One region of the Pseudoalteromonas sp. SR41-8 genome, then DNA from elsewhere that is predicted to be linked to it. Evidence: predicted binding sites of a transcription regulator. Region 1 holds the regulator's gene; each other region holds the start of a gene.

Region 1 (8,405 bases):
CTGCGCTGGGCATGGTGATTTTACCGTTACCGCCATTTTTACTCGACATTCTTTTCTCGTTTAATATAGCTTTAGCATTAGTGGTGTTGTTAGTGACAGTTTACACCATGAAGCCTGTTGAATTTGGGATGTTTCCCGCAGTACTATTGATTGCAACTATTATGCGTTTGGCACTAAATGTTGCTAGTACCCGGGTGGTGCTGCTTGAAGGCCATAACGGTGGCGATTCCGCAGGTAAAGTAATCGAAGCTTTTGGTTCAGTGGTAATTGGTGGCAACTACGCAGTTGGTTTAGTGGTGTTTTTGATTTTGATCATCATCAACTTTGTGGTAATCACCAAAGGCGCAGGCAGGATCTCTGAGGTATCGGCACGCTTTACCTTAGATGCGATGCCAGGCAAACAAATGGCCATTGATGCCGACTTGAATGCGGGTTTTATTAGTGCGGAGCAAGCACGAGATCGCCGTGAAGAAGTCACCCGTGAAGCGGACTTTTATGGCTCTATGGATGGTGCGAGTAAGTTTGTAAAAGGTGATGCGATTGCTGGTATAGTGATACTGATCATCAATATTGTTGGCGGCTTGTTTGTTGGTATGATCCAGCATGATTTAAGCTTTGGTAACGCAATGGAAGTGTATACCTTACTGACCATTGGTGATGGTCTAGTTGCACAATTACCATCATTACTGTTATCTATTGGCACTGCAATTGTTGTTACTCGTCAAAATGAATCGCTCAATATGGGCGATCAATTTAAGAAACAACTCGGTAACGAAAAATCATTATTTATTGCTTCGGGTATTTTAATCGTGATGGGTTTGGTCCCGGGTATGCCACATTTTGCCTTTTTAAGCCTTGGTGCTTTACTTGGTTATTTAGCGTATTACACCCAGCAAAGTAAGCTCAAAGAAGCGGCTGCTAAGGAAGCAGAAGCTGCCAATGGCGGTGCAACAGGCACTGGTGTTGCTAACAAGCAAGAGCAAAAAGAGCTAGGTTGGGATGATGTACAACAAGTTGATGTAATTGGCCTCGAAGTTGGCTATCGCTTAATTCCATTAGTTGATCAATCACAAGGTGGCGAATTATTAAACCGAATTAAAGGGGTACGTAAAAAGTTATCTCAAGAACTTGGTTTTTTAATTCCACCAGTGCATATTCGCGATAACTTAGAGTTAGACCCAAATGCATACAGAATTACCATGATGGGTGTTTCAAGTGGTGAGGGCGAGCTTAAGCACGGTGATGAGTTGGCTATTAATCCTGGCCAAGTATTTGGTCCAATAAAAGGGATTGCTACTAAAGATCCTGCCTTTGGTCTAGACGCTATTTGGATCAAACCAGATCAAAAAGATGAAGCACAATCACTCGGTTATACCGTGGTTGATGCAGCGACTGTGGTAGCAACGCATATTAGTCAGTTACTAACTAACAGCGCGGCCTTGTTACTCGGCCACGAGGAAGTGCAAAATCTATTAGATATGCTGGCAAAAAGTCATCCTCGTTTAGTTGAAGGGCTAGTGCCAGATATTTTACCACTAACAGCAATTGTTAAAGTATTACAAAATTTATTAAATGAAGGCGTTGCTATTCGCGATATGCGTTCAATTGTACAAACCCTTGTTGAGTATGGCCCTCGAAGCCAAGATCCTGATGTATTAACCGCAGCAGTGCGAATTTCACTGCGCAGATTAATTGTTCAAGACGCGGTTGGAATGTCATCAGAAATCCCTGTCATAACCTTGGCGCCTGAGTTGGAACAGATGTTGCATCAGTCACTACAAAATGCAGGCGACGAAGGTGCCGGAATAGAGCCAGGACTTGCAGAGCGACTTCAACAATCATTAAATGAAGCGCATCAAAACCAAGAAATGGCCGGTGAACCTTCGATATTGCTAACGTCAGGAATGTTACGCACTGTGTTATCTCGTTTTGTTAAGTACACCATTCCAGGATTGCGAGTGATGTCTTATCAAGAGGTACCAGACGAAAGACAGATCAAGATTGTCAGCTCAGTAGGCCAATAATCGGATTTTAAAGGGGTTGAACCATGAAAATAAAACGTTTTTTTGCTAAAGATATGCGCACCGCACTGAAAGAAGTTAAAGATGAACTCGGTGTAGATGCTGTAATCATGTCAAATAAAAAATTAGCCAATGGGGTAGAGATTGTTGCCGCCGTTGATTATGAAAAAGCAGCCCCGAAAGCACCGGCACAACCACATGTTGCTAAGGTGCAACCGCAAACGAATGCTAACTTTGTTAAACCTGCGCCACAACGTGCGCAGCATGAGCCGCAAGCTGCGGTAGCTGATAGCTTACAAGCATTATTAGAGCGCCAATCACCGCGTCCACGCTCACCTGAGCTTGCGTCTATGTTTAGCCAGTCAGGGATTGATACATCTACTCAGTATCAACCACAGCAACAACATCAAGCACAGCAAGCTCGCCATGAACCACAAGCGCATAGTGATTTTGCTCGTCGCGATACTGCGCCGCGTCCACAAACGCAAGCACATAGCTTAGGTTTTGATGATGATCTAGAAAGTGGTTTTGATGATTTAGATACTCCGATGCCAGCAAAAAGTGCAGCCAAAACAGATGAAATCACCGCTATGCGTGATGAAATGGCTGCGATGCGTCAATTACTTGAGTATCAGGTATCGGGTTTGATGCAACAAGATTTAGCGCGTCGCGATCCTACCCGCGCATGCATGATCGATCGTTTAGTTGGAATGGGTATCGACAGTGAAGTTGCAGAGCAAATGGCCTGCTTTATTCCGGACGATGTGTCACGTCAGCAAGCCTGGCAAGCACTATTGCAAATGGTTGAAAACCAAATGCATACTACAAATAACGAAATCCTTCGCCAAGGCGGGGTATATGCACTTGTTGGTCCTACTGGGGTAGGTAAAACTACAACCGTGGCAAAACTTGCAGCCCTTGGCGCACAAAAATATGGTGCAGATAAAGTTGCGCTAATTACCACTGATACTTACCGTATTGGCGCTTATGAACAGTTAGCTACTTATGGCCGGATCATCGGTTGTGGTGTAAAACAAGTTAAAGATGCCAATGAATTAGCAGAAGTTTTATATCATTTACGAAATAAGCGTCTAGTATTAATAGATACCGCGGGAATGAGCCAACGTGATTTACGTTTAACTGAGCAGCTAAATACATTAATGCGTAATCAACGTGTCGATATTCGCAATTATTTAGTGCTCAGTGCGACCGCACAAATTAATGTTTTACAAGAAACCGTAAGACATTTTAAGAAGGTACAATTAAGTGGCTGTATTTTCACTAAATTAGACGAATCATTAAGTTTAGGTGAGATTATTAGTATAGCGATTCAAAATCGCCTTCCAATAGGGTATCTTACTAACGGTCAGCGCGTTCCAGAGGACATTCGGGTCGCCAATGCAGAGAAATTAGTAAAAAAAGCAGAACAATTGTATTTAAAAAGAACAAAAGCACAACATTCACGACGCCAAGCAGTAGCGTCAAGCACAGTAGGGATGTATGATTAACACAGTATTAGATCAAGCAAGTGGCCTGCGTAAAATGAGTCAAAACAATAATAACGGCGTTAAAGTTATCGCTGTAACAGGTGGTAAAGGTGGCGTAGGGAAAACTAACGTCTCACTTAACACTGCGATTGCGTTGGGTCAGCTCGGAAACCGAGTGTTAGTTCTGGATGCCGATTTGGGTTTAGCAAATTGTGATGTGATGTTAGGGCTTCGGGTTGAACGTAATCTATCTCATGTACTATCAGGTGAATGTGAGCTCGATGAAATTTTAGTTGAAGGGCCTGCAGGAATTAAAATAGTACCAGCGACGTCAGGCTCACAAAGTATGGTGGAACTTTCTCCATCAGAACATGCTGGATTAATTCGTGCTTTTAGTGAGTTGAATACCGAATTTGATATATTAATTGTTGATACTGCTGCTGGTATCTCTGACATGGTATTAAGTTTTTCGCGCGCAGCGCAAGATGTCATGGTAGTAGTATGTGATGAACCGACCTCAATAACCGACGCTTATGCATTAATCAAAGTGTTGAGTCGTGAGCATGGTGTGTATAAGTTTAAAATAGTTGCTAATATGGTGCGCAGTATGCGTGAAGGCCACGAACTATTTGCTAAGCTCTCAAAAGTAACGGATCGCTTTTTGGATGTCTCAATGGAATTGGTTGCAACAGTCCCTTATGATGAAAACATGCGTAAAGCAACTCGTCGTCAAAAAGTAATTGTTGATTTATTTCCAAATTCTCCAGCGGCAATTGCATTTAAAACATTAGCGACAAAAGCAGTTAAATGGCCTATACCTAATCAACCATCTGGCCATTTAGAATTTTTCATAGAAAAATTAGTAAACGGCTAACTATGACGGCATCGGTGAATAAAGCGATGGGATATCAATCGACACAAAATTTAAATGTGATTGTTGAGCGACATGCTTCTTTAGTTAAAAAAGTGGCTTGTCATTTGATCGCTCGTTTACCCGCGAGTGTGCAACTCGATGATTTGATTCAATCGGGGATGATAGGGTTAATTGAAGCATCAAAAAACTTTGATGCGACTAAAGGTGCAAGCTTTGAAACCTTTGCAGGCATTCGTATTCGTGGTGCGATGCTGGATGAAATGCGCCGAGGTGATTGGGCTCCTCGCTCAGTGCACCGTAATAGCCGCAGAGTTGCTGAAGCGATTAGTGAGCTAGAAAGCAGCCTGAATCGAGAACCTAAAGATAGTGAAGTTGCTGAAAAACTTGATATTACGCTAGATGAGTACCATCATATTCTTAGTGATGTAAATTCAAGTAAGGTTTTAGGTATAGAAGACTTGGGAATTGATGAAGATGTTATCACACCAGTGGGACATGATTTAGCACTAGACAAGCCCTTTAATAACGTTAAAAATGAACGTTTTAATCAATCATTATTAACAGCTATACAATCTTTACCTGAACGAGATGGGTTAGTATTGTCGCTTTATTATAATGATGAAATGAATTTAAAAGAGATTGGACATATACTCGATGTAAGCGAATCGCGTGTGAGTCAGATACATGGTCAGGCGATGATTAAGCTCAAAGCAAAAATCAATGACTGGATTAACTAGTAGTAAGTAAATATAGGTTCAGACCTCACCGGAGGATGTTTTGGATAAAAACATGAAAATTCTTGTTGTTGATGATTTTTCGACGATGAGACGTATTATCAAAAATCTGTTAAGAGATTTGGGTTTTACAAATGTACAAGAAGCTGATGATGGCTCAACAGCTTTACCGATGTTGCAGAATCAAGAATTTGATTTTGTAGTAACAGATTGGAACATGCCTGGCATGCAAGGAATTGACCTCTTGCGCGCTATCAGGGCCGATGACAGCCTGAAACACATCCCTGTTTTAATGGTAACAGCAGAAGCTAAAAAAGAACAAATTGTTGCTGCTGCACAAGCTGGTGTTAACGGCTATATCGTTAAACCATTTACAGCCGCAACACTGAAAACCAAATTGGAAAAAGTGTTTGAGCGTTTAGGTTAAATAAATAGGAGAGGCTTATGTCAGCACCAGCTGCGCCTCAGATCAGTTTAGAACAAGCCCGGCAGCTTGTGGTTTACCTTGAAAATGGTGAACAAGATAAAGCTGATCAGTTAATTATTGATGCGGCGTCAAAAGAGCAATCAGAATTATTTGCCGAAGTAGGCAAACTTACGCGTCAGCTTCATGATGCGTTGAAAAATTTTGAGCTTGATACACGTTTAGCTGATTTGACCAAAGACGCACTCCCCGATGCTAAGCAGCGTCTAAACTATGTTATGGAAATGACAGAGAACGCTGCTAATAAAACCATGGATGCTGTAGAAGCAAGTTTACCAATTGCCCAACAGCTTGCAGATGATATTTCAGACATTAAACCCACTTGGGATCGTTTAATGAATCGTGAAATTGAGCTAGGTGAGTTTAAAACATTATGCCACAGCTTAGATAAGTTCATGAATAGCTCGCAAACTAAAACGGATGAGTTGCAAGGACTCATGACCAATGTCTTGATGGCACAAGATTTTCAAGATTTAACAGGTCAAGTGATCCGTCGAGTGATAGAGCTTGTTAGAGAAGTAGAAGACAGCTTGATCCACTTGTTGACAGCATTTGGTAGCCAAGATGATAGCGAAACAAAAACAATAGCACCAGTCATTGAAAAACCGCCTGCTGAAAATACACTTGCAGGCCCTGAAGGGCCAATTATTGATAAAGAATCTCGTGATGATGTTGTCTCAGGACAAGATGATGTTGATGATTTATTATCAAGCTTGGGCTTCTAAGAGGAGAGAACTGCATGAGCTTTGAAGTCGATGAAGATATTTTACAAGATTTTCTAGTAGAGGCTGGAGAAATTCTTGAGCTTTTGTCAGAACAGCTGGTGGAGCTTGAAAATAACCCAGATGATACCGAATTACTCAATGCAATTTTCCGTGGTTTTCATACGGTAAAAGGCGGCGCAGGTTTTTTAAGCATGACTGAGCTAGTTGACGCTTGTCACGGTGCAGAAAACGTTTTCGATTTATTGCGTCAAGGTGTTCGTAAGGTTAATTCTGAGCTGATGGACGTGATCTTGCAAGCGCTCGATACTATCAACGAAATGTTTGCGACCATCCAAAGCCGAGAAAAACCAGAACCTGCAAATCCAGAGTTGCTGGCTGTTTTACATAAATTGGGATTGCCGCCAACTGCTGAAGAACTAACTGGCGCTGCTGAGCCTGCAGACGATACTCCTGTTGTTGATGCTGATGCTATTTTAGATGATTCTGATGATCCATTTGCATTTGACTTGTTATTTGATGGTCAAGTTGATAGCGATAAAAAAGATGTTCAAATCGATGATATATCAGAAGATGAATTTGAAAGTTTGCTAGATGAGCTGCATGGAAAAGGACAAAGTCCTGTAACTCCAGCAGTAACAGTTAGCAATGAGTCATCAAATAGTGATATTACTGATGACGAATTCGATAATTTATTAGATGAATTACATGGTGTTGGTAGCTTTGGTTTGGTCAGTAATAAAGATACTGCAAGCACCGAAAATACTGCGCCTAAACCGCCCCAAGCGTCATCAGAGCCAACTAAAAGTAATAGTCCAGACGAGATCAGCGATGATGAGTTTGAAGCATTATTAGATGAATTGCACGGCAAAGGGAGTGCACCACAAGCAGTTGCAGATACTGAGCCAACACCCGCTCAAAAACCAGTCCCTCCCCCAGCACCTGTTGCCGCAGCTAAACCTGCGCCTAAACCAGCAGTGTCTGAGCCTGCGAAAGCGGCTGAAAAGCCAGCTCCAGCGACAGCTGTTGCGAAAAAATCAGTTCCACCACAAGCTGATACCACTGTGCGCGTTGATACAAAACGCCTTGATCAAATAATGAATATGGTCGGTGAACTTGTGCTAGTGCGCAATCGCCTAGTCAGTTTAGCAACCAATACTGAAAGTGAAGCGATGGGTAAAGCCATTTCAAACCTTGATGTAGTAACTGCGGACTTGCAAGGTGCGGTGATGAAAACGCGGATGCAACCGATCAAGAAAGTGTTCGGTCGTTTCCCTCGCGTAGTACGTGATTTAGCCCGCAGTTTGAAAAAAGACATCAATTTATTGCTCGTGGGTGAAGAAACTGATTTAGATAAAAACTTAGTTGAGGCACTGGCAGATCCTTTAGTCCACTTGGTGCGTAACTCTGTAGACCACGGTATTGAAATGCCTGATGTGCGTGAAGCGGCAGGTAAAGCAAGGACTGGGACTGTAACTTTATCAGCATCGCAAGAAGGTGATCATATTTTGCTTACCATCCGAGATGATGGTGCTGGTATGGATCCCGAAAAGCTGAAAAAAATAGCAATCAATAAAGGGGTGCTTGATCACGAGCAAGCTGCTCGATTATCTGATACAGAAGCCTATAACCTTATTTTTGCACCAGGCTTTTCCACCAAAGAACAGATCTCTGATATTTCGGGTCGTGGTGTGGGTATGGATGTGGTGAAAACCAAAATTACCCAACTAAATGGTTCTGTGAGTATTCAATCTGAGCTAGGTGTAGGTACAATCCTAGAAATTAAAGTTCCGTTAACGTTGGCTATTTTGCCGACATTGATGGTGGTTGTCGGTGAGCAAACATTTGCATTACCACTGGCTGGTGTTAATGAAATATTCCACCTAGATTTAACTAAAACGAATGTAGTTGATGGCCAATTAACCATTATTGTTCGTAAGAAAGCACGACCGTTGTTTTATTTAGAACATTGGTTAGTTAAAGGTGCTGACAGATCATTACGCAAAGCTCAAGGCCATGTTGTAATTGTACAAATAGGTACGCAACAAGTTGGTTTTGTAGTGGATTCATTGATTGGTCAAGA
Region 2 (8,405 bases), on a different contig from region 1:
GCGATAGCGTACCATACCGTTAATGATAGCAACTATCGCGGTTAGAATAATGGTGGCGAACACTACGCTAATAGCAACAAATGTAAGTTCTGAGCTGGCGCTGTCATTACCAATTAATGGCGAGGTTGCAACAAACCGTGTTGCCGCCATTCCCATGTAATGCATACCTGCAACAGCAAAACCCAAAATGATTGCGCTGATCAACCGCGTCTGCAAAGAATTTAGTGTTGGGAGGTGCTTTTTAATATTAAAGCGAGCATATAAAGATATAAACGCCAGTACAACGGCAACGATAATTGACAACCCAAACATCAATGGATCGTAGCGTAGCAGCGGGCTCAATTCCATTGCTGCCATACCACTGTAATGCATAGTGCCGATACCTGCGCCGAGTAGTACCGAGGGCAGTATTAAACTGAAAATAGTGGCGTTATTTTTTACTAATAATGACACGCCAGTTAGGCAGGCTAAAAATGCTGGAATGAAAGATAAAAAGGTGAGTGTTGGGTCGTAGCTGATATTTGTACACAGTGAAAATGCCAACATACCAATAAAATGCATACTCCAAATACCGCCAGAAAGTACCAAGGAAGCCGTTGAGTTGGCTAATTTTTGATAACTTTTGAAGCGTGTTTCTTTGGCCAGATCGATCATGTAAGTTGCAAAAAATGCAGAGAAAATAGCCGTTAAAACAGACAGAGCGACTAAAAATGGGTCATAAACACCATTAATAAGAAGGCTCGGATCGTGATCGGTAATAAAAAAAGCGGTAAGCATAACGGCTCAATACACTGTTATTTCAGTAATAACTAATATCACCTGAAATATATGTTAAGACAATTAATTAATTTTGCGCAAATGCCTGTTATTTGTTTACATATTTAGCTGCAAAATTTAACAAAATCAAAAATTTTTTAAAATCAATTCGCTAAGTTTCATTGTGCGTAATGATAGCATCATTTATAACCAGTTTTATAGCAGGTATTTAGCTGAACTATTTATTTTCGCAGATAAAGTAATCGGTAATTATCGGGTCATACGTTTGACAAATACGACTACGAATAGTGCCAGAGAGAAACTCCCGCAAAACGCTTCAACTGCAGCAACGAATCGGGAGAAACCAACCGGAGTAATATCGCCATATCCTAAGGTTGTAAAAGTAACCACGCTAAAATAGAAGCTATTAAGTAGGGCTAATAAATTATCACTTAATGTTGCCGCCGGATTGAACTGCATAATACGACCAGCATCCATCACCCCAAAAATAAAATAACACAGGGCGCAGCAGATGATCAGTGACAAACTAAAACGGATCACATTTTCAGGCTTTTCACCATACCCGCACAACATATCAATACAGCTCGAGGCTAATCGTTTTTTTGAACCCCGTGGATATTGTGCGTGACGCATCCGCAGTTCTTTGTACGTGAAATTACCCGCCAGTTCAAATAAGCCTTGTTGTTCTGATGCTTTACGTAAATTGCGAAATATTTCTTCTGATTGTTCAAATAAGTCAAGGGCTGCGCTTTTATCTGTATGTTTAAGCGCTGCTTTAGCTTGTTTTTCCTGTAATAGTTCAGCGCCTAGCTCAATGTTATCAATACGGGTGTTGTTTAGTTTTATACCCAATAAATTTGTATCTTGTAGGTTGCAGTAATGCAGGCTTGCTTCGTGCAAGTTGGCTTTCATCAGTGAACTGTGGGCTATTTTATTATTAAACAGGTGAGCGTTGGTGAGCGTTGCACGATAAAAATTACTGTAAGATAAATCAAAACCATCCTCATCATCTTGTTTTATCAAATTAAGCCCATTGAGGTTAGCGCGTTTTAATTGCAATCCCTGTAATAATCCTCCCTTTTTTGCATAGCGCTCTAATTTTTGGGTCAGATCTAAGCCTGACTTATCAAATTTGGCATCATGCCAAAAACAAAAACCTGAGCCCATGTCTGTTTCTTGACAATGATGGCCATCGGGAGAGGTATAACGACAACAAGGCTTATCAGGCATGTTTGATATCGCTTTATTTAATTCTACTTAGTTATAGATTAGCAGTTATTTTGCAAGGTATTATAGTGACCTGTTAATTAGTTCAATGACTGTCGGTCAATTACAAGAGTTAGGTTTGTTTGAATATACATTAAAACGTAGTCGCCGCCGCAAAACTGTCGCTATCAAAGTCCAGCAACAAAGTGTCACAGTTTATGCGCCTGTTGGGGTTGCTAAAAAGGAACTTGAAAGCTGGCTGCTAAGTAAAACTGACTGGATCAATGCGCAAATTAATAAGCAAAGTCAAATGCTTGATACTCGCCAATACCCATTACAAGATAATCGCGTACTGGTTTTTTCACAACCTATGATACTGACTTATGGTGTCAGCTCGCGCAGCGCATGGCAGCTAGTAAAAAATCAGCAGGGGAATGTGTTACAGCTAAATCTTTCTGGACGGGTTAAGCATCAGCAGCCAATGTACCAAACCTTGCTCGAAAGTTTTTTACATGAGCAATTAGAAAACTATATTGAAATGCGTGTACATGCTTATTGCCTAAAAATGGCAGAGGCTTTACCTAGCAGTATTCGCATTCATACTTATAAGCGTCGTTGGGGCAGTTGTAATCGACGACGAGAATTGACCTTTAATTTGTTATTAGCCAGTGCGCCGCAGAGTATTATTGATTATGTAATTGTGCATGAACTAGCTCACTTGAAATATTTAAATCACAGTGCCGCATTTTGGCAGCGCGTCAGTGAGTTTTATCCTGATTATAAGCAAGCAACAAAATGGTTAAGGCAACACGGTGCGAGTTTACAATGGGTAGTCGAATGAGTTAGCGAGGATAAAGTTAGCGAGGATAAAGTTAGCGAGAATAAAGTTCGAAGAATGAAGTTTTGCTGATAGATAAGAAAAGTGGTGGAGGGAGCTGGATTCGAACCAGCGAAGGCTGAGCCGTCAGATTTACAGTCTGATCCCTTTGGCCGCTCGGGAACCCCTCCACACTAATTTTGTCGCATTTGGCCCCACTTAACTTAGCGGTAAGAAAAGTGGTGGAGGGAGCTGGATTCGAACCAGCGAAGGCTGAGCCGTCAGATTTACAGTCTGATCCCTTTGGCCGCTCGGGAACCCCTCCAATGCAACGGCGCTGATAATAGCAAAGTGAGCATTTAAGTAAAGAAAAAAGCTAAAGAAATATTAAATAAAGCCGATAAATATCTATTACTAACTGCAATCGGCTAAAGTCTATGCAAATCGATGATTTGTTAATCACAGAGAGTCAACTTAACAATCGTCTTGCCAAAAGTGTCTCAGAACACCGTCGTGGCGAGTTTGCATTATTATTGGCAATGCTTTCTCATGACGTGTTAGATTTTAGTCAATTTCATCTCCCTAAAACCCCATTTGATGCACATGCTTCAACACCAACTGAAGCGCAATTACGTGAACAATTAGGGGCAGGGCCTGAGCAAGCATTGGCTCCAGATGAATTTGATATGCTCATTGGCCAACATAATGCACAGCTATTACAACAAGGCAGCATGGCAGATATTCGTTTACGCTCGTGCCTTGCGCCGGAACCATTAGTGATCAGAGATGATAAAAACCATATTCCACTAATGGTGATTGATAATTGCGAACTTGTCGTGCGAAAGCGTCATTTAGATAAAGAAACACAGCTGGATCATCCGCAAATGGATGCGGCTGCATTTTACGATAGCCTTAATAATGCTGAGCTTCATCAACCCTTACACCTTGCCCAAGCGTGATATTAAGCTGTAATAATTATCGGTAAAAATATTTTATTTATTTTAGTGAAAAAAAGCATCCACAAACTAAATGCAATTGCTATAATGACCCCAAATGGCATTTCCAATTTACTTGGTATTATTGCCATCATCATTAAATCAAGGTAATTAGGAACGTAATGAAGAAAACATTCACGCTGAATCACGAGAAAATCAAATACCCTCGCATGGTAGATGCTGCAAAGCATGAAGTAAAAAAGTATTTGAAAAGAGAGCGTAACAAAACGTTGCCAATTGATGCTGATTACTGGGCATTTGATTGTAAATTTGGTAACACTGCTGAAGATGCCCAAGTGGTGCACGTTGCTGAAATTAGCAACTCAATCAGCGAAATTGAAAAACAAGGCTTAGAGTCGTTTTATGTTGAAATCATTGCTAGAGCTGCACAACGTCAAGTGCAAGACTCTGATGATGAAATTTAAAAGTAATTGATTTAATGAAAGAATGGGCTAAGTAGCCCATTTTTTGTGCTTGCAAAAAAGTAAGTCCAGCACTTTATTTTGCACCTGGTTGGTGCGAAATAGATTTTTTATTTTATTTAAATAATACAACTAATTGATTTATAAGTTTTTGTAAAGTTGGTTCTGTAATTGCTATTACTTTTAATTATGCAGTTAGGAGCAAACACATGGCAAGAATGAGTTATATCAGTAGCGTCGAACGTTACCAAGAATACCAAACCGTGATCCACGACTTACTTGACTCAGTGCTAGCAAGCTTAGAAGACGGTGTTAAAAAACAACAAGATAATCGTTACTTAATCGCTCAATACCCATTTTTAGAATTACAATACTGTTTAGATAAAAATGGCGTGCAGCTAGGTAATAATGTCTGCTTTAAACGTCAGTATATGAAAACCTTAAATAATCGTGGCGATTCACAGGATTTGAGTGAACGGCCGTATTTTCAAGGTATCCAACAGCAGCAACATACTCGTTTTACGCCGCCCTATATTTCGATCGCTACCAATCACTTATGTATTTCAGCAATAAAATCGTTACATGCTTCATATGGCGAAAATCGCTATTTAGTGATTGATGTATGTCTAACGCAATTAATCGAATTTATTATGGGGGATCGTACTCGCGCCACGATGACGCCATTTTTTAAAGCGGGTTATGGCATTATTGTCAGTTGCTTATTTATCTTAGTGTTATTTTTACTTGGTAGGGTGTTTGGTGATATTTATAGCTTACTGTTTGTCCGCTCTATAGAAAATGATCCGCTCGAACCGTTTACGATCATCATTTTTATCACCCTCGCGTTAGCAATATTTGATTTAGGTAAAACGATTCTCGAAGAAGAAATTTTAATGCATAAAGATATCTTTAGGCACAGTTCAACGCGGCGCACTATCACACGGTTTATTTCAACTATTTTAATTGCAGTGTCTATTGAAGCGTTATTAACGATGTTTAAGGCAGCGCTGGGGCAGTCGCAGTATTTATTACCGGCAATTTATATGATGTTGGCGGTTGTAGGGCTATTGATTGCGTTGGCTATTTATGTGTATTTAGGGGCAAAAGCCGAAACCTTATTATTGAGCGCACAACGCAATAAGAAAGGGCATTAATAAAAATGGGGTAGGCGATGAATGCCTACCCCAACTCAACTTAATTTATTCTGCGCGGTCTTGGGCGCGACGAGTTTTAAAATCTGAATCTGCTTGCCATTTTGGCCAATCACCGTTGTTTGCCAGTTGTGATGCGATATCAACAATTAACTCGATGTCTTGTTTTACACCACCTAATGACCACTGAGCAGAGTAATCATCAGCTTCTTTATGGTATTTATGAGCAATATAATCTGGATCTGTATCACCTAAACTCATAAACAGTAAACCAGGTACGCCTTGTTTAGCTAGTGAGAAGTGATCTGATCGGAAGAATAGGCCGTTTTGTGGCACGGGATCCATTTTTACATGACGGCCTTGTTTGCTTGCGGCTTTGCTAAGGTAGTCTTCCATTTGTGATAAACCTTTACCGTATTGCAGTATGTAATCGGTGCCATCTAGCACATTCATACCATCAATATTTAACAGAGCGACCATCTGCTTGGTAGGGATAAGTTCGCCACTGGCAAATTGCTCTGAGCCAATTAACCCTGTTTCTTCGGCGGTAAAGTTTGCAAAAATAATCGAGCGCTTAAACGGTTTTTGTTTATGCATGTTACTTAATATACGAGCGATTTCAATTGTGGCAGCACTGCCTGAGGCATTATCAACTGCACCATTATAAATTTTTGGCCCGCTATCAGTTTGCTTAGTGCCAAAATGATCCCAATGTGCGCTGACCACAATATATTCATCAGGCGCTTCACTGCCCGTTAATTGCGCAACAACATTGTGTGATTTAGCGTGTGACACTTCGTTTTTAAATGCAAGGTTTGCTGTTAAATTAAGCGCAGTAGCTTTAAAGTCGTCGTTAAGTGCTTGTTGCTTTAATTGTTGATAGCTCAAGTTTGCTGATTTAAATAGCTGCTCGGTTGCATCGAGTGTTAGCCAACCCATTACCGGTAGTTCTGATGCGTTTAGGTTGTTATCCATCAAGGTATATTTTGTGCCTGTATTTGAGCTTTCAACTACGCCCCAAGGATATGCAGCTGGCGCTGTTTCGTGCACAATAAATACTGCGGCTGCGCCTTGGCGAGCGGCTTCTTCGTATTTGTAAGTCCAGCGACCGTAGTAGGTCATGGCGTTGCCGGTAAATAGCGCATCGTTTTGCGTAGCAAACCCAGGATCATTTACTAACACAACAACCGTTTTACCCGTTACATCAATATTTTTATAATCATTCCAATTATACTCGGGCGCATTAATGCCATAACCAACAAATACTACCTCTGAATTACGAACATCAATAAGTGGCTGTAATTGTTTCGTTCGCGCCGTAAAATCTTTTCCAGCGGTAAAGCTCAAGTCGCCAATTTTTAATTGCATGTTTTGATCAGCGGTTACCATCGCCATTTTTACCGGCTGTAAAAACTTATTATTATATGCGCCAGTTAATCCAAGCGCTTGGTATTGGTCACTTAAGTAACCCACAGTTTTTACTTCACCGCGCGTTAATGGACCGCGTCCTTCAAATTCGTCTGAGGCAAGGGTTTTAATATGTTGTTTAATATTGCTTAAATTTACACTGGTTGTATTGTCAAGCGTTGCCTGTTCTTGAGTAGGCTCTGAACAGCCAGTTAAGCCCAATAATAAAGTTATACTGAGTGATTTAAAAAGAGGAGACATAATTGCAGGTTTTTAAGGATACATACTGTGACTATATGGGGTGTCGGTTTTGCTGTCTAGTTTTTTGCCATGAAGCGCAGATATTTTTATAAAATACAATTAGTTGATTTTGGGTACTATGATTTAGTGATTGAATTAAATTTCGTTGGGTGAAAGGGACTGGCGCAGAAGTTGTGTGGGGAAAAGCTAAAAGCCAGCGAAGAGTGCTGGCCTTTTGCAACAAAATAACACGTTTAAGCGTCAGCTTTCTTTACGCGGATCTTGCTTTTATCAACAGTACTTTGATTCAATGCTTTTATTGCTACAGCAGCTTCTGCATCGTTTGGCATTTCTACAAAGGCAAAGCCTTTCGATTGGCCGGTTTCTTTATCTAGTACTAAATTACAATCGGCTACTTTACCGTGTTCAGTAAAAAGTACGCGGATCTCATGTTCAGTGATAGTACGTGATAAGTTTCTAACTAATAGTTTCATAAAGAACCATGTTTTAAAAATAACAGTGTGGATTGTCTCAAGGAAAAGCCGTTTGACCTAATGATTAATTGCAAACCGCAAAAATAGTTTTAAGCTGATAGCCAAAGAATAAAAAACAATTGAGAATCGCGTAATGAGAGCAGCGACGAATAGCGAAATTAAAACGGCACTGATTGTTTTAGGTGGGCCAAATAACAACGATGGTAGTTTATCAGTAATAGCAAAAAGCCGTTGTCAGCGAGCTTATCAAATATACCAAGCAAACCCCTCTGTTAAGGTATTGTGCACCGGCGGGTTTGGCGCACATTTTAATACCACTAACCACGCCCATGGTGAATATACTAAAAGTTACTTAATTGAACTTGGCATACCCGAATCTGCTTTTTTACCGGTGGCACTAAGCCGCTTTACCTTTGAGGATGCGTTACTCACTAAGCCAATACTTATAGCGGAACATATAACCGAAGCCATTTTAGTCAGTTCAGAATTTCATATTGCGCGAGTTCATTATGTATTTAGTCATGTGCAGCCTAATTTAGAGCTAACTCTGGTAAGTGCTAAAACGCCATTGTCAGAGATTAAATTAGCGCAGTTGTATGCCCATGAACGTCAGGCAATGCAGCGTGAGGAAGCGAATGTGCTTAAGCTGCTCAGCGCTTAAATAAGTCCGTTAGTTACTTGTAATCGATTGAAGAGCCTCTTTATTTGATGTTTATTCATAATCAACTATGAATTTGTCATGCAAGTTTCATTGAAAGTTCAAGTTAGTAATTATTAGGCATTAATTGCTGTCATTTTTACTGCTTACTATGACCACTCTAATTATAAAAAGTATAAATGGAGTTGTTGTGAAAAAATTTAAACTAAACCTATCGTTCGTTTTAGTAACAGTATTA
Region 3 (8,405 bases), on a different contig from region 1:
CAAAGATACTTGGCGCCATAAAGGTAAATAATATAAAGGAGCAGTATTATGCTGGCTACACTCAGAGCTATTGCCGAGTCCGTTTCGCAACAAGCGAGTTTGGATAGTGCGCTAGCATGTTTTGTTGAAATGGTGAAAGATGCCATGAAAACTGAGTGCTGCTCCATTTATTTTGCTGATTACAGTCAAGATAATTTTGTATTAATGGCAACCAGAGGGCTTAATCCCGCAGCCGTGGGTAAGTTTAGAATCGGTTTTACCGAAGGTTTAGTTGGCTTAGTAGCACAACGAGAAGAACCTATTAATATTGCCTTTGCCAAGTCTCACCCCCGTTTTAAACTCTCTCCTGAAGTGGACGAAGAAGGCTTCAACGCATTTTTGTCTGTGCCTGTAGTTCATCAAAAAAAAGTACTGGGCGTTATTGTTGTACAACAGAAAATTGCCCGTGTATTTAGTCAAGATGAAGAGTCTTTTTTAATTACGTTATCTGCGCAACTAGCGTCGCAATTAGCCCATGCAGAAATCAAAGAAGTTCTTCGCCAAGATGAGTTTTCTCATCAGACCTCGGTGCTAAAAGGGGTTTCTAGCGCGCCAGGAATTGCGATAGGGCAGGCGTTTGTTATTCTGCCGAAACTTGACTTTAAATCGATAGAATTAAAAAAAGACGATAACTGTATTGAGCAACGCCGCTTATTTACTCAAGCTGTTGCTGCAACCCGCAAAGAATTTAACACCTTGTCGATGACTCTTAGCGATTCCATCCCTAAAGAAGCGTTGGCAGTATTTGAGGTGTATCAGCAACTACTGGATGCAAAAAGTTTAGGGCAGAATGTTGAAGCACAGCTGCAAGAGGGCTGGTGTGCAAAAAGTGCATTGAAAATAGTGATCGAACGATTGATCTCCCAATTCAATGCCATGCAGGATCCTTATATCAAAGAGCGTGCGGTTGATGTTAAAGATATCGGCCTGCGCGTACTGCATCACCTCGTAAATACTGAACACGCAGTAAAAAGTTATCCTAAAGATACAGTACTGATCGCTAATACTTTAACCCCAGCCATGCTTGCAGAAGTGCCTAAAGGCCATTTAGTTGGCGTGGTGAGTGTTAACGGTGCGGCAAATAGTCATGCGTCAATTTTAACCCGTGCCATGGGGATCCCTGCAATTTGGGGTATTGAAGATTTACCGTTATTGCAGTTTGATGGTAAACCAATGATTTTAGATGCATACGCAGGGCGATTATATATTTCGCCTTCGCAAATGCTACAAGATGAGTATTTACAATTACAGCACCAAGAAAGTCTATTAAACGACAAGTTTGTGGCTGAGCAAGAATGCGATGCAGTGACATTAGATGGCGAGCATATTAGCTTGTTGCTCAATGCTGGTTTGGAACTCAATACTGAAAAAGCTAACACCAAAGTCTGTGATGGCGTTGGCTTATACCGAACTGAAGCCTGGTTTATGCAAAAAGGCCAGTTTCCATCACAAATAGAACAAGAGAATTGGTATCGCGAAGTATTAGCCAGTTATCATCCAGAACCTGTAGTGATGCGTACGCTTGATATTGGTGGTGATAAAGCACTTGATTACTTTGATATTACTGAAGAAAACCCATTTTTAGGCTGGCGGGGTATTCGTGTCACATTGGACCACCCAGAGATCTTTTTAGATCAGCTCAAAGCCATGGTTAGAGCAAATATTGGTTTAGGTAATTTAAAAATTATGCTGCCAATGATAAGCGGTACCGAAGAGGTTGATGAATCTTTAGCGTTGTTAGAGCAAGCCTATTTTGAACTGGAAGAAAAATACCCAGAGCAAGCCATTGAACGCCCAGAGATTGGCGTAATGTTAGAAGTCCCTTCAAGTGTATTTATGCTCCCTGAATGGTCTAAAAAAGTAGATTTTTGTTCTGTGGGTAGTAACGATTTGACGCAATACTTACTTGCCGTCGATCGTTCTAATGCGCGTGTTGCTGATTTATTTAATCCCTATCATCCTGCGGTATTAAGAGTACTGCAAAAAGTTGCAAAAGAGTGTCAGCAATATGAAATGTCCTTTAGTTTATGTGGTGAATTAGGTGGCGATCCTGAAGGTGCAATACTGCTGATTGCGATGGGTTATCGACGCTTGAGTATGAACTACTCATCATTAAGTAAAGTTAAATGGGTATTAAGACGTTTAAAAGCCAGCGATATGGAAGCATTACTGGCGGAGTGTTTAGCACAATCTACTGCAAAACAAGTGCTTAGGTTAACGCGTAATTTTATGATTGAGCATCAACTTGGTGAATTATTTTATACCCCAAATCAGGCTTCTTAGTAGCCTAAACGAGTGCTGTAAAGATTCGATATAATCGATTAGTATATGCATATAATAAATTCAATTTTATAAGAGTGTACGATGCATGATTTAGTTATCCTGATTATCAGCTGCGCGCTATTAGGTTGTGTGGTTGGTTTTTTAGCTGGGTTATTAGGCATTGGCGGCGGATTAATTATTGTGCCAGTACTGAGTTCATTATTAGTGCATTTTAATGTTGTTGCGGTTGATCATGTACTGGTTATTGCTATTGCTACCTCGCTTGCCTCTATTTTATTCACTTCAACGTCATCTGCATTAGCGCACCATAAGAATCAAAATGTGCCATGGGAAATTGCGCCTTGGGTTATGTCTGGCGTTGGACTTGGTGCTCTGATCAGTGGTTTTGCCGCGAGTTTAATTCCAGAACAGTTATTACGCATCGTTTTTGCTGTTAGTGTGGTGTTTATTGCTGCTCGTATGGTGTTGTCTGCTCGTAATAAACCTGTCGCGGTCAAACCTATGCCAAGAGGCCCAATTATTGGCGCTATTAGTGCAGTGATGGGCGGATTATCAGGTTTGATTGGTATTGGTGGCGGCGCATTGATTGTGCCGCTACTACATTATTTTTCAGTTGATATTAAAAAAGCCATAGGCTGCGCGGCAGCATGTGGCATTGTGATTGCGTTATTTGGCTCTGTGGGGTATATCAGCGCTGGTTGGCAAGTAACCGATTTACAACATGGCTTTGCAGGTTTTGTGTATTTACCAGCATTATTAGGTATAGTGATAACTTCGTGGTTTATGGCACCAATTGGAGCCAAAGCAACGCATTATTTACCTGTTTCAACGATAAAAAAAGTGTTCGCGGTGTTACTGGTTATTATCGCGCTTCAAATGGTTTTTAGTTAAGGTTTAATTTTTATGGCTCTTGAATTTCCAGACATCAATCCGATTATTTTCTCTGTCGGTCCTCTCAGCGTACGTTGGTACGGTTTAATGTATTTAATTGGTTTTGCTTTTGCGATGTGGTGGGCAAATAGGCAAGCGGCTAAACCTAACTCGGGGTGGACAAAAGAAGAGGTCAGTGATTTACTGTTCTACGGTATGTTGGGAGTCATTCTGGGTGGTCGGATTGGCTATGTACTGTTTTATCAATTTAGTTATTTTTTAGAAAATCCACTGTATTTATTTAGAATCGATCAAGGTGGTATGTCTTTCCACGGTGGCACTTTAGGGGTGATAACCGCTATTTGTGTGTTTGCCTGGACACGTAAAAAACAGTTACTTGCAGTGGGGGATTTTGTTGCTCCGCTAGTGCCGGTTGGCCTTTTAGCAGGGCGTATTGGTAACTTTATTAACGGCGAATTATGGGGCAGAACTACCGATGTACCATGGGCTATGGTATTCCCAACTGGTGGTCCACTGGCGCGTCACCCATCACAGTTGTATGAGGCATTTTTAGAAGGCCTAGTGCTGTTTATTATTCTGTATGTGTTTACAAAAAAGCCACGTCCAGCGGGCAGCGTAGGCGGATTATTTTTACTAGGCTACGGGGTATTTAGATTTTGCGTTGAGTACGTACGTGAACCCGATGCGCATTTAGGTTTATTTGGCGGCTTTATTTCAATGGGGCAAATATTGTCATTGCCGATGGTCATCGCAGGCCTAGGTTTGATAATATGGGCGTATAAAAAGCCACAGCCAGCTGTTGCCAGCAAAGCTTAATAAAAGAAGTTAACAATGAAACAATATTTAGAATTATGTCAGCGCATCGTTGATGAAGGCGTGTGGGTTGAAAATAAACGTACAGGAACTCGTTGCTTAACGGTTATCAATGCCGAGCTTGAGTATGATGTGGCAAATAATAAGTTCCCAATGATCACTACCCGTAAAAGTTACTACAAGGCGGCGATAGCTGAATTGTTAGGTTATTTACGTGGTTATAGTAGCGCTGCGCAATTTCGTGACATAGGTTGCATGACTTGGGATGCTAATGCCAATGAAAACCAAGCATGGTTAAATAATCCGAACCGCCAAGGTGAGGATGACATGGGCCGAGTATATGGCGTACAAGCTCGTGATTGGCAACGCCCTGATGGCACTGCGTTAGATCAGTTGAAAAAAGTCATTGATAATTTAAAAAATGGTGTGGATGACAGAGGCGAGATCATCACTTTTTATAATCCGGGTGAATTTGAGTTAGGGTGTTTGCGCCCATGTATGCACACGCATACTTTTTCGCTTCTTGGCGATACGCTTTATTTAACCTCGTATCAGCGTAGTTGTGATGTGCCACTTGGTTTGAACTTCAATCAAATTCAATGTTTTGTATTGCTTGCACTGGTCGCGCAGATCACTGGCCACAAAGCAGGTAAGGCCTATCATAAAATCGTTAATGCCCATATTTATGAGAACCAACTGGAATTAATGCGCGATGTGCAGTTACAGCGTGAGCCATTTGCATCACCTACGTTGACGATTAATCCAAATATTAAATCACTCGAAGATATCGAAACGTGGGTCACCCGTGATGACTTTGAGGTAAATGGCTATCAATGCCACGATGCAATTAAATACCCGTTTTCAGTGTAACAATTAATAAGCATCATAGTTTTAAGGAGAGAATAATGAAAGCAGTGATCCCAGTTGCAGGACTTGGCACCCGTATGTTGCCAGCTACTAAAGCTATTCCAAAAGAGATGTTACCGATTGTAGATAAACCCTTGATTCAATATGTAGTTAATGAAGCGGTTGCTGCGGGTATTAAAGAAATTGTATTAGTGACTCACTCTAGTAAAAACTCTATTGAAAACCATTTTGATACCAGCTTTGAGTTAGAAGCAACGCTAGAGAAGCGGGTTAAACGTCAGTTACTTGCTGAAGTACAAGCTATTTGTCCAAAAGATGTGACAATTATTCACGTTCGCCAAGGTGAAGCAAAAGGGCTAGGGCACGCAATAAACTGCGCTGCGCCGATTATTGGTAACGAACCGTTTGTGGTTATTTTACCAGACGTAATTATTGATGACGTTGAAAGCGATCTTCAAAAAGATAATTTAGCTGAAATGATTACTCGCTTTAATGCAAACGGCGAAAGCCAAATAATGGTTGAGCCTGTGCCTATGCAGGATGTTGATAAGTTTGGTGTGGTCGATTTAGGCGACGTAAAGCTTGAACAAGGGCAAAGCGCAGCGATCCTTAATATGGTTGAAAAACCTCCTGTGCATAGCGCACCATCAAATTTGGCTGTGGTAGGTCGTTATGTGCTAAGTAAAAATATTTGGCCATTACTTGCAAAAACTCCCGCAGGCGCCGGCGACGAAATTCAGTTAACAGACGCAATTGCTATGTTGATGGAAAAAGAATCTGTTGCTGCTTATGCGATAAAAGGGCGTAGTCATGATTGTGGTAGTAAGTTGGGCTATTTAAAAGCTACTATTGAATTTGCACTGCGTCGTGATGAATTTAAAGATGAACTAAGTGATTTTATTAAAACCTTAGTTTAAGCTCATTTATTGAGCCTAACTTATAAAAGTGCCTTAGTGGCACTTTTTTATTGCTTAAAAATCCTGAAACTGGCACTGACTTTGCTTATAATATGGCATTATTTATTTTGTGATGCTAACAGATGATGTGTTTTAAAAAGCAAGCTTGGTATACCACAGTGTTGGTTACAGCAACTGTCTGGCTTAGTGGGTGCAGTAGTATTAATGCTAACCCGGTGGAACAGCAGCCTGCATTAATTTCTGATCAACAAGTCAAAGAGTATGTTCAGCAATGGCACTCGCAACAAGAGAGTATTACTCGTTTAGCTGCGATGGAGGAAGACTTGCAACTATTAATAATGGCACTTTCCTCTCAAACTGATATTGCAGAAAACCCAGCGGTGCTTCGCGAAGATAATGTTACGGTGGCTCATTATGCTGAAAAAATACAGACCCCTGATACTGCTAACTCCTCAAAAACTATCGAAAACCGCCCCCAGCCACTGTATAACAATTCACTGCCAGGCGCGCAACTTGGGCTGTATTTAAAACCGCAAAGAGTGAGAACGCAAATAACAAAGTTACAGCAGCAATATCCACAGGCATTTAGCCAATTAGATTTTGTAATGACTGAGCGTCAAAATAAAGGTGTTACCATGTATGGGTTACGAGTTGGGCCATTTCAAAATTATACTGAGGCCAATCTATTTTGTTCTTTAGCGCAAAGTTTAGGCCAAAAATGCCTGAGTGCTCCGTTTGTTGGTGAGCCACTTTAACTAAGCCAGTTATTTATCTGATTTTTATGTAATTAATCTTAAAGTAATTGTTCTAATTGCCGATAAATCTTATGATAGGGGCTCTTTATGGTAATGCCCCATTTTTATAAGGATTTAATATGAAACGATCTCTTCCAATACTTGCTGTGAGTATTCTAGCTATATCTTTTAGTGCGGTGTCTACTACTTCTACATTCCGTGCCGAAGTAACTGTGCAGAATGCAGTTAAATTAGACAAGGATGATGATTTAAGCTTTGGTACTATCCGTGCAGTTGCAGATTTATCTGGCACTCATGTTGCGAGTATAGTTGTTAATCCATTACCAGCTGCAAGTCCTGTCTCTACTAGTAGCTCTACAGGTACAGATGCTTCAATTTCGATCATTGATGATGGAGTTCCCGCTTCTTTTACTGTATCTGAAGCGGTTAAGAATGCACAATTAAAAATAATTAGCCCTACACAAACTACTTTAGAATATGAAGGAACTAAAGATGATGGGCGGCCAAACTTTACTATTGGGAACTGGACTTATGTAATTACTTCAGGCCCTAATGAAAACGAAACTTATACAGATGGAACACCTAATTTAATGGTTGATTCTACAGATGGAACAGTATCGTTCAATATAGGAGCGACACTTAGTACACCCGATTCAGCAGCGTTTTCTAAAGATTATGCTGATGGAGTCTATTCTGGTGATTTCCAAATCGAAGTCGCTTATTAAATCGCTTCTAGTGCGACTTTTACCTTATGCAGTGGCTGTAAGTATTTTAATTTACAGCCCTAACCATTTCGCAAATACCATAGAGCAACAGTCGCTTGATTTTGGCACGTTAGTCATACCAAGTAACAGTAATGTTAGTTCCGTGATAATCAAAGCGAACGGTGACATAAATACTATGGGTAAAATTTATGTACTAGAGAAAGGACGACCTGCTGAGCTATTACTAACCGATTTCCCTGCACATACAGAATTAACTATGCAATTAGTTAATTCTGTAACCTTACAGCACAACGCACAGGGTAGCAGCAGCGCCGATTTTGAAGTACGTCTCAATGGCTTTCCAAAATCTACCATCACTGATGATTTAGGTGAGGCGAAAGTGTTTATAGGCGGCACATTAATAACAAAACCTAGTAGTAAAAGCTATTCCGATGGCGACTACTCCTCAACTACTAACCTAGAAATTTTGATTGACTACTAAGGACTGAGATGTTCAATAAATTAACAGTGATGTGTGTGCTGCTAACAGCATTTTTTAGCCAAATGGCCTTGGCAAACTTATTGATTTCACCTACCCGTGTTACTTTTGATGAACGCCAGCGTAGTGCTAAAGTCACGGTGATCAATAATTCTGATGAACAACGTACGTACCGAGTAGTCTGGAGTGAAAAACAAGCTTTACCAGGTGGGGGTTATAATAATTTAGCGCAAGTGACCGAAAACAGTTTATCGCCAATGACACGTTTATCCCCTAAGCAAGTGACCTTAGCAGCAGGTGAAAAACAAACCGTTAAAATTGCTATTCGAAAGCCAAAAGGTTTGCAGCAAGGCGAATACCGCTCGCACTTATTATTTCAAGCTCTACCTAACGAAAATAAAGAGCAAAAATCAGGAATACAGATCAACATGATTATGAGCTTTAGTATTCCCGTTGTTTACCGTGAGCAGCCAGAACAACCTAATGTTACGATCACTCAGGCAAATATTATAAAAAATAGCAATCAAAGCAAGCCACAAATTCAAGTTCAACTGCAACGACATAACAACTTTAGTAGTTATGGAAAACTCAGCGCTTATATAAAAACAGCATCAGGCGAGAATGAGAAAGTAGCTGA
Region 4 (8,405 bases), on a different contig from region 1:
AGCTATCTAAATAGCGTTATATGATTGTTTGACTTTCATTCTCCAAGCGGCGTTGAGGAACTTCGATGGACAAGCAAATAAAAGTAAAAAATATTCCTAGTGAGGTCAAGATCGAAAAGCCCGATCTCTATGCTCAACAGGATAGATTTAATCCCCGCAATCGCATTTATGTACGTGCGGTTAAAGGGTTACATCAACTATTAAGACAGCGCATTGGTTTTCTTGGTATGTTGGCGTTCATGGCGCTGCCATGGATAAACTTTAATGACCAACAAGCTGTGTTATTTGACCTCATTGGTCAAAAATATAACATTTTTGGGCTAACTCTATGGCCACAAGATTTTACTATTCTTGCTTTTATTCTGATGCTTGCTGCATTCGCGTTATTCTTAGTGACCACCTTTTACGGTCGGGTATGGTGTGGCTATACGTGCCCGCAAACAGTCTGGACGTTTATTTTTATTTGGTTTGAAGAAAAGTTCGAAGGGACAGCGAATCAACGCAAGAAGCTTGATCAGCGACCAATGGACTTTGATAAATTTTGGCGTAAGACAGCCAAGCATACAGGTTGGATAGCTTTTTCTTTATACACCGCACTTACCTTTGTTGGTTATTTCACACCTATTCGTCAGCTGTTACCGGATTTTGTTACTTTTGATGTAGGTGGCTATGCGCTGGTTAGCATTATCGTATTTACTGTATGTACTTATGGTAATGCTGGATGGATGCGCGAAATTATGTGCTTGCATATCTGCCCGTATTCGCGCTTTCAATCTGCAATGTTTGATAAAGATACCTTCACAGTAAGCTACGATGAAAAACGTGGTGAAAATCGTGGGCCACGTAGTCGTAAACAAGATCGAGAAGAGCTTAGCTTAGGTGACTGTATTGACTGTAATTTGTGCGTACAAGTATGCCCAACAGGGATCGATATTCGCAATGGTCTGCAAGCTGAATGCATTAACTGTGGCGCCTGTATCGATGCCTGCGACGGAGTAATGGATAAGATGAATTATCCGCGCGGGCTTATCTCATATACCACTGAGCGTAACCTAGAAACGCCAGAGAATAAAACCAATCCTCTGCGCGCTAAGATTATTGGTTATATTGTTATATTAGTGGTGCTCAGCGCAGCGCTGGTAACGAATATTGTGATGCGTAAGCCAATGGACTTAGATATTATTCGCGATCGAAATCAACTCTATCGAGTCGATTTTAATGGGCTTGTCGAAAATACCTACACACTTAAAGTGATCAACAAAGCACAATACGAGCAAACCTTTAATATTAAGGTGGTAGGACTGGAGAACTTTAAGTACATAGGTAAGCAAACTTTTACCGTGCAAGCGGGCGAATCGCATAACGTGCCATTATCATTGGTGATGGATCCGTATGATTTGAAAGCGCCTATGACCGAGTTTAATTTTGTATTATCGCCAGTGGACAATCCAAGTTCACAAATTTCGCAGCCGAGTAACTTCTTTAAAGCGCGATAGTTAAGTACACTGATAACAAATAAAAAGCGGGATTTTCCCGCTTTTTTTATAATTGATGAGAATTATGAGTAAATTTAGTTTTGTTGACCTCACCCCGGATTCGATTTTAGATGCGGTCGAAAGTATTGGTATTTACGCAGAGTCTGGCTTATTAGCACTGAATAGTTACGAAAACCGTGTCTATCAATTCAAAGCTGAAGATGGCCTACGTTATGTGGTGAAATTTTATCGCCCCGAGCGCTGGAGTAAGGCACAAATACTCGAAGAGCATAGCTTTGCATTTGAATTGGCTGATGCTGAAGTGCCTGTAGTTGCGCCGATACAGCGTAATGGCGAAAGCTTATTTGAGCATAATGGTTATCTATTTACTTTGTTCCCAAGTGTCGGGGGGCGCATCTTTGAAGTTGATAATCTTGATCAGTTAGATGTGTTAGGACGCTTGATTGGTCGAATGCATCAAGCAGCTAAAGCCAATGTTTTTAGCGAACGTCCGGTCATAGGGTGTGACGAGTATCTAGATACAGCTAAAATTCAGTTACAAAACAGTAATCTGGTGCCTAGCAGTTTAACTACCGCGTTTTATACTATTTTGGATATGGTGATCGCTAAAACGAAATCGCTTTACCAGCAGGTGGATACTATACGTTTACATGGTGATTGCCATGCCGGTAATATTCTGTGGGCCGGTGATGCGTTGATGTTTGTTGATTTGGACGATAGTCGTCAAGGGCCTGCGATTCAAGATTTATGGATGATGCTCAGTGGCGATCGAAACAATCAACTGTTACAGTTAGATACCTTAGTGACTGCCTATGAAGAATTTTGTGATTTTGATCACACTCAACTCAAATTAATTGAACCATTACGGGCAATGCGTATGATTCATTATATGGGGTGGCTAGCTAAACGTTGGGAAGATCCGGCATTTCCGCGGAACTTTTCATGGTTTGCTGATGACAAATACTGGGAGCAACAAATTTTAGCGCTGAAAGAGCAGTATTCTGCACTTCAAGAGCCGCCGCTGAAGTTGCTGCCTAACTAATTATTAAAAATATCTGAAACGAGAGTCCAATGCTTAAAAAACTAAAATTGAGTTTACTACTGTTATGTTTACCTTTTGCTGCGATGGCTGCAGATTTTAAAGCTGGTGAGCACTATGACGTACTAAAAATTGAAAAAAGTAAAACCTCACAAGTAACAGAGTTCTTTTCATTTTATTGCCCGCACTGTTTTAAGTTTGAAGCTGTAGCTAAAGCAATGGAAAAAAGCTTGCCTGCAGGTACTGAGTTTGTAAAAAACCATGTCAACTTTTTAGGTGGTTTAGCGCCAGAAGTGCAAAGTAATTTGAGCTATGCATATATCATCGCTAAACAGCATAACAAAGGTGAGCAAGTTGCAGATCAAATGTTTGACAGCATTCATATAAAACGTGCTCCACTCAATAACATTAAAGACGTCAAAGCATTACTTGCAGTAAATGGTATTGATAGCGATACCTTTGATAAAGATATTGCTAGCATGCCTGTGATTGCGGCGGAAAAAGCCATGCAAGACAAGCAAAATAAGTTTTCACAAATGGGAGCCTTAACCGGTGTACCAACGTTTATCGTTAATGATAAATATAAAATCAATATCAATACCATCAAGAGCCAAGAGCAGCTTGATGAGTTAGTTGCCTTTTTATTACAACAATAAGCTATTAAAACAATAATTTTTGGAGTTTTTACCGATGATCAAATTAGTTAAAGCAGGATTGCTGGCACTTTTATTACCATTAGCCGCGAATGCAGCACCAACAACTTATGAAGAAGGTGTGCATTATGATGTAGTATCTGAGCGCGCTAGTAAAAAGCCAGAGGTAAAAGAGTTTTTCTCATTTTATTGTCCAGCGTGTAATAACTACGAAGCTCTATTAGTTGAGGTTAAACCTAAACTTGATACAAGTATTGAGTTTAAAAAGAGCCACGTCGATTTTGTTGGTGTGCGTGATCCTGAAAATCAACAAATGATTTCACAGGCACTTGCAACAGCTGAAGTACTACCACAAAAAGATGCCATTATTGCTGCTATGTTTAATCATGTTCACGTTAAACGTGCTAAGTTTAATGAATTAGCTGATGTTAAAGATGTATTTGTCGCGCAAGGTGTTGACGGTGATAAGTTTGATAAACTGTATAAAAGTTTTTCAGTACGCACTATGAGTTCAAAAATGAAGCGTGACCAAGATTACTATAAAGATAAGGGGGCACTGCGTGGCGTACCAACATTTATCGTAAATGGTAAATATAAGCTTAACCTAGGTCGTGAATCAGGTATTACTGAGCCTGAAGATATTAGCAAATTGATTAATTACTTAGCTGCTAAATAGAGCGGTTTAGTGTTTATTGTAAAAAAGCTCCGTACGCGGAGCTTTTTTGTTGCAGGTGGTAAGAAATGCATAAAATACTGGTTTCAAGTTGCTTACTTGGTGCTCCCGTGCGCTACGATGGTAGCGGACAACAGTTACTCCATCCTCAGCTTATCGCATGGCAGCAGCAGGAACGTATAGTCGCTTTTTGTCCTGAGATTGCTGGTGGTTTATCCACTCCTAGAGATCCTGCTGAAATCGTCAACGGTAAAGTGATTACCAATACTGGTGATGATGTGACACCGGAATTTCAGCTAGGTGCAAAACAAGCATTACGCCTTTGCCAACAGTACAATATTCGTTTTGCGCTATTAAAGGAATCAAGTCCTTCTTGTGGTCGTAATACAATTTACGATGGCTCGCACAGTGGTATTAAGGTGGTTGGAATGGGATTAACGGCTTCGCTATTAGAAAAGAATGGTATTAAAGTCTTTAGTGAGCAGCAAATGCCAGCGCTAGTAAAAGCACTGGCATAGATACTTTACAATTTACGTTGTAAAAATACCCCTGATTCAATGTGGTGGGTATATGGAAATTGGTCAAAAATCGCAAACCGTTTAACTTCATGAGTGCGAGTTAGGTGCTCTAAATCACGCTCTAGCGTATCAGGGTTACATGAGATATAAATAATACTCTCGTAGTTAGCCACCAAATCACATGTTAGTGTATCCATGCCTGCGCGCGGCGGATCAACTAAAATGGTCTGACAATCATAGCTGCTTAAGTCAATCCCTTCTAAACGTGAGAAGGTTCGTTCGCCTTTCATAGCTTGAGTAAACTCTTCGCTCGACATACGAATGATATCTAAGTTAGTTACGTTATTTTTAGCAATATTATACTGCGCTGAGTGTACTGACGATTTAGAAATTTCGGTTGCTAATACACGATTAAACGAACCAGCTAAGGCAATTGAAAAGTTACCGTTACCACAATAGAGCTCTAGTAAATCATTTTTTAGTGGTTTACATAAGTCTTGTGCCCACTCCAGCATCTTAATGTTTACTTTAGCATTTGGCTGCGTAAAGCTGTTTTCAACTTGTTGGTAAATAAGTTGCTGGCCATTAACTGTTAAACGCTCAGTAACAAAATCATCACCGAGTACTTCTTTTTGTTTGCGAGCACGCCCAATAAAATCAATTTTAAAGCGCTCACTCAATGATTCTTTTAGTGACTTGATAGCTGCTAGCCATTCTTCGTCGAGTGGTTTGTGATAAAGCAGACTCACTAAAATCTCACCGCTTAAACTAGAAAGATAATCTATTTGGAACAATTTACGACGCAAGACTTCACAGCCTTTAAGATTATCGATCATTGCCTGCATTACTTCCCCAATTAGCGGCGCTGCAGGGTCAAACACATCGACTCTGATTTTGTCTTTGGTGGCTTGATCAAACATAATGTGGAATAACTCATCGCCATCGTGCCATACTCTAAATTCAGCGCGTTGACGGTAATGAATTGGCTCAGAGGCAAAGACTTCTAATTGTTCAACACCAAAGCGTTGGAATTGCGCAATGATACGTTGCTCTTTTTCATTTAACTGTGCGTCGTATCCTGTTGTATCGATCTTTATAACCGCCATTACCTACTACCTTATTTCATTATGCTGTTTATCGGCGCTATTGTAGGGGGCAGGGATTATTTGTCTAGGGTCTGTTTATCTTTCTAGGTTAATTTTGCAGCTGTGCGTTTGGTTTTTAGGCAAGGCAGAGCCTATGTAGTGTGGTTATTCCCCATAAATAGGCGATAACGTAGCATAAATGCCAAACGCGCGCTGCCCGAAGGGTTCTGCCTAGGGGCGATTAACTCTTTGTTGCTCAATTTTTACTTAGCCCACTAGGTTACAAATCTCGCGCCGCGATTAAATCGCCCCGAGGTTGAACAAATTTTAATCCTTAAAGGTCAACAGGCCCTAATTTTGAGTAATAGCAAATGCTGTTTTTTTGTACATTTTACTTTAGTTATTTATTTTTGGGCCGATACTTAAGTAAGCAAAAATAGGAGTCGGATCATGAAAATTGGCAACTTTGGCTTTGTTCCAAACAACAACGTCAATAAATACAGTAACAAAGCTGCATTACAGCAACCTACAATACAGTCGCCTCAAGATAGTTACCAGCAACGTGGTAAAGAATTAGCAGCAAAAGTGTTAGGTGACAAAATGGCTGAGGCTTTAGGCTTACCTGTCGCGGAAGAGAAAAAAGACAAGCCACTATTTGATTTTGAAGAAATCGTCAAAAACGTTTTGGACTTTGTAACTGGTGCCGTTAAGAAAGCGCAAGTCAATGGAGCCGATAATGAAAAACTCAAAGGTATGCTTAGTGATGCACGCAAAGGTGTGCAAACAGGTATTGATGATGCTTATGGTGAATTAAAAGATACCGGTATTCTAAACGACGAAATTGAGCAGGGCATAGAAAAATCCAAAGAAGGTATTTTTAATGGCCTGGATGAGTTTGAAGAGGATTTATTTAACCCTAAACCGGATTCTGTCAGTGTTACTCAAGCACAGTATTTAAGTTTAAGTAATAATGCTCAGTATAACTTCACCACTGCAGAAGGTGACGAGGTGAGTATTAGTTTTGCTGATGCATTTAAACAGCAATCAGCCAGTAGTTATCAGCGTAATGGTCAAAATGAAGGCTATGCCAGTGCATCATCACAATCGCGGGAGTTATCATTTAGCATGTCAGTAAATGGTGACTTAAACGAAGATGAACAAAAGGCTATTAATGCAATGATGGAAGACTTGCAAAATGTTAGTAAAACATTTTTTGGTGGTGATTTGGAACAAGCCTTTGAACAAGCACAAGAGCTCAACTTAGGCAACGAACAGCTGGTCGCGTTTTCAATGGACTTAAAGCAAACTAAAACGTTTGCAGCAATAAAAGGCTATCAAGAGAATAAACCAACACCAGAGAAAGCTGTGGCTGAAAAAATAGCTCCATTTAATGACGATCTAAAAAATGCCTTTAATGAAGCGGGTGATCTTGGTTTGCAAAATGAACTGTCAGGCATTTTACAATGGTTAAATCAAGACCAAGAGGAAATAGGCAAATTAGTCGACTATACAAAATCAATGTTTGAGCAAATGAATAAATTGCGCTCAGCAGCACTAGAGAGTGAAGCATAAGCTTTATTTTCAGTACACCGCGTGGCAAACTGCTCAGCTTAGTTATTATAAGGAGCGAGTTGTTTGTCACCTCATATCATGGTTTTTGATTCGGGCATTGGTGGTACCACAGTGCTGAAGCATATTCAGCAATACATACCTGATGGCCGTTATAGTTATTTTATGGATAACGCCTACCTACCTTATGGAAAGCTGAGTCAACAAACCATAATTCAGCGCCTCACCGGATTATTAATTTTTATAGAAACACAACAATTACACGTTGATGTGTTAGTTATTGCTTGTAATACCGCATCTACTTCAGCACTGAGCGCACTTCGCGAATTAACCACGATACCGATCGTCGGTGTAGTACCCGCAATTAAGCCCGCCGCTTTATTATCTAAGTCACAGCATATTGCCTTATTGGCCACACCAGCAACAGTACAAAGTAGTTATACACAACAGTTGATAAGCCAGCATGGTCAAGCTGTCACAGTACATTTATATGCAAGTGTTGAACTTGTAACGTTGGCGGAACAAACATATCAAAGTAAAAAGATTATCCAAGACAAACTAGTTGCAGAGCTCGATAGTCTCGCTATTGATAATAGAGTGGATGTAGTCGTGTTAGGTTGTACGCATTTCCCAATTTTAGCAAAAGGTTTGAATGAGTATTTTAACAGCACTGTATTATTACTTGATTCCGGCGTAGCAATAGCCAAACGGGTGTGTGCAATACTCAAAGAGCATAATATAGATTGCAGTGATGAGCTTGATGCTAATTGTACAGGCAAGAAAAAGCCGCTACGTTATTACGCAACGGCTTCTATTTATGTTGATAAGCAACCGGTGGAGCTAGTTACGCTGATTGATCCGACTCAGAACGAAAAGAGTTAGATTCATCATCTTGTTTTTGTTTTGCTTCACGAACTTTCAATGTACGTTGTTGGAACTCGCTATCGTTTAATTTTGCAATAGCATTATCAGCATCTAGCTCTGCCATTTCAACAAAGCCAAAGCCACGACGTTTGCCAGTATTTTTATCCTTTAATAGGCGTACATTAAACACTTTACCTTGTTCTTCAAATAAAGCGCGAACTACACCTTCATTTGCACGATAAGGAAGATTGCCCACATAAAGTGTTTTTGTTTTTACTTCGGCTTCTTCTACATCGCCAGATGACATTGCAGCTATAACTACACCACCAATTAATAAACCAGCACCAAATAACAGTGCAGGACTTAATTGTAGGCTCGAAAGCGCAAAATTAACTATAACGAAACCAATAACAGCAAGGATAACTGAAGAGATAAGAGATTTTTGATCGGGTAATTTCATTTTGATCTACCAATAAACAGGAAATAAACATTAATTTAACATTGTGAA

What was found. Region 1 encodes FliA, which starts transcription of late flagellar genes. Its sites were predicted from a motif close to CTAAAGNTNNNNNNNNNNNNGCCGATA; they were not measured.
Region 2: H5162_RS05830 (VC2046/SO_2500 family protein) is a predicted target of FliA. The motif match lies at 3,177-3,203, and genes of this name have one in related genera.
Region 3: H5162_RS04955 (DUF4402 domain-containing protein) is a predicted target of FliA. The motif match lies at 6,604-6,630, and genes of this name have one in related genera.
Region 4: H5162_RS19565 (DUF5610 domain-containing protein) is a predicted target of FliA. The motif match lies at 5,859-5,885, and genes of this name have one in related genera.

The regions. Positions count from the first base shown of each region.
Region 1 covers NZ_JACJEE010000010.1:93,022-101,426, reverse strand. Annotated here, with positions in the region: gene flhA (flagellar biosynthesis protein FlhA) at 1-2,024, shown strand, start outside; gene flhF (flagellar biosynthesis protein FlhF) at 2,048-3,529, shown strand; gene H5162_RS08950 (MinD/ParA family protein) at 3,522-4,382, shown strand; gene H5162_RS08945 (RNA polymerase sigma factor FliA) at 4,409-5,119, shown strand; gene cheY (chemotaxis response regulator CheY) at 5,160-5,543, shown strand; gene H5162_RS08935 (protein phosphatase CheZ) at 5,561-6,325, shown strand; gene H5162_RS08930 (chemotaxis protein CheA) at 6,340-8,405, shown strand, end outside.
Region 2 covers NZ_JACJEE010000006.1:33,741-42,145, forward strand. Annotated here, with positions in the region: gene H5162_RS05805 (MHYT domain-containing protein) at 1-777, opposite strand, end outside; gene H5162_RS05810 (ion channel) at 1,027-2,007, opposite strand; gene H5162_RS05815 (M48 family metallopeptidase) at 2,093-2,824, shown strand; tRNA gene H5162_RS05820 (tRNA-Tyr) at 2,907-2,991, opposite strand; tRNA gene H5162_RS05825 (tRNA-Tyr) at 3,041-3,125, opposite strand; gene H5162_RS05830 (VC2046/SO_2500 family protein) at 3,238-3,759, shown strand; gene H5162_RS05835 (DUF6172 family protein) at 3,918-4,220, shown strand; gene H5162_RS05840 (general glycosylation pathway protein) at 4,427-5,371, shown strand; gene H5162_RS05845 (M28 family metallopeptidase) at 5,417-7,036, opposite strand; gene H5162_RS05850 (RNA-binding protein) at 7,270-7,509, opposite strand; gene H5162_RS05855 (YdcF family protein) at 7,643-8,170, shown strand; gene H5162_RS05860 (esterase-like activity of phytase family protein) at 8,358-8,405, shown strand, end outside.
Region 3 covers NZ_JACJEE010000005.1:9,038-17,442, reverse strand. Annotated here, with positions in the region: gene rppH (RNA pyrophosphohydrolase) at 1-31, shown strand, start outside; gene ptsP (phosphoenolpyruvate--protein phosphotransferase) at 49-2,322, shown strand; gene H5162_RS04980 (sulfite exporter TauE/SafE family protein) at 2,404-3,213, shown strand; gene lgt (prolipoprotein diacylglyceryl transferase) at 3,226-4,029, shown strand; gene H5162_RS04970 (thymidylate synthase) at 4,045-4,896, shown strand; gene galU (UTP--glucose-1-phosphate uridylyltransferase GalU) at 4,932-5,810, shown strand; gene H5162_RS04960 (SPOR domain-containing protein) at 5,933-6,565, shown strand; gene H5162_RS04955 (DUF4402 domain-containing protein) at 6,685-7,290, shown strand; gene H5162_RS04950 (DUF4402 domain-containing protein) at 7,301-7,771, shown strand; gene H5162_RS04945 (molecular chaperone) at 7,780-8,405, shown strand, end outside.
Region 4 covers NZ_JACJEE010000044.1:272-8,676, reverse strand. Annotated here, with positions in the region: gene ccoG (cytochrome c oxidase accessory protein CcoG) at 66-1,496, shown strand; gene H5162_RS19590 (serine/threonine protein kinase) at 1,561-2,538, shown strand; gene H5162_RS19585 (thiol:disulfide interchange protein DsbA/DsbL) at 2,568-3,191, shown strand; gene H5162_RS19580 (thiol:disulfide interchange protein DsbA/DsbL) at 3,226-3,864, shown strand; gene H5162_RS19575 (DUF523 domain-containing protein) at 3,930-4,379, shown strand; gene trmA (tRNA (uridine(54)-C5)-methyltransferase TrmA) at 4,385-5,485, opposite strand; gene H5162_RS19565 (DUF5610 domain-containing protein) at 5,915-7,036, shown strand; gene murI (glutamate racemase) at 7,100-7,915, shown strand; gene H5162_RS19555 (RNA-binding protein) at 7,878-8,357, opposite strand.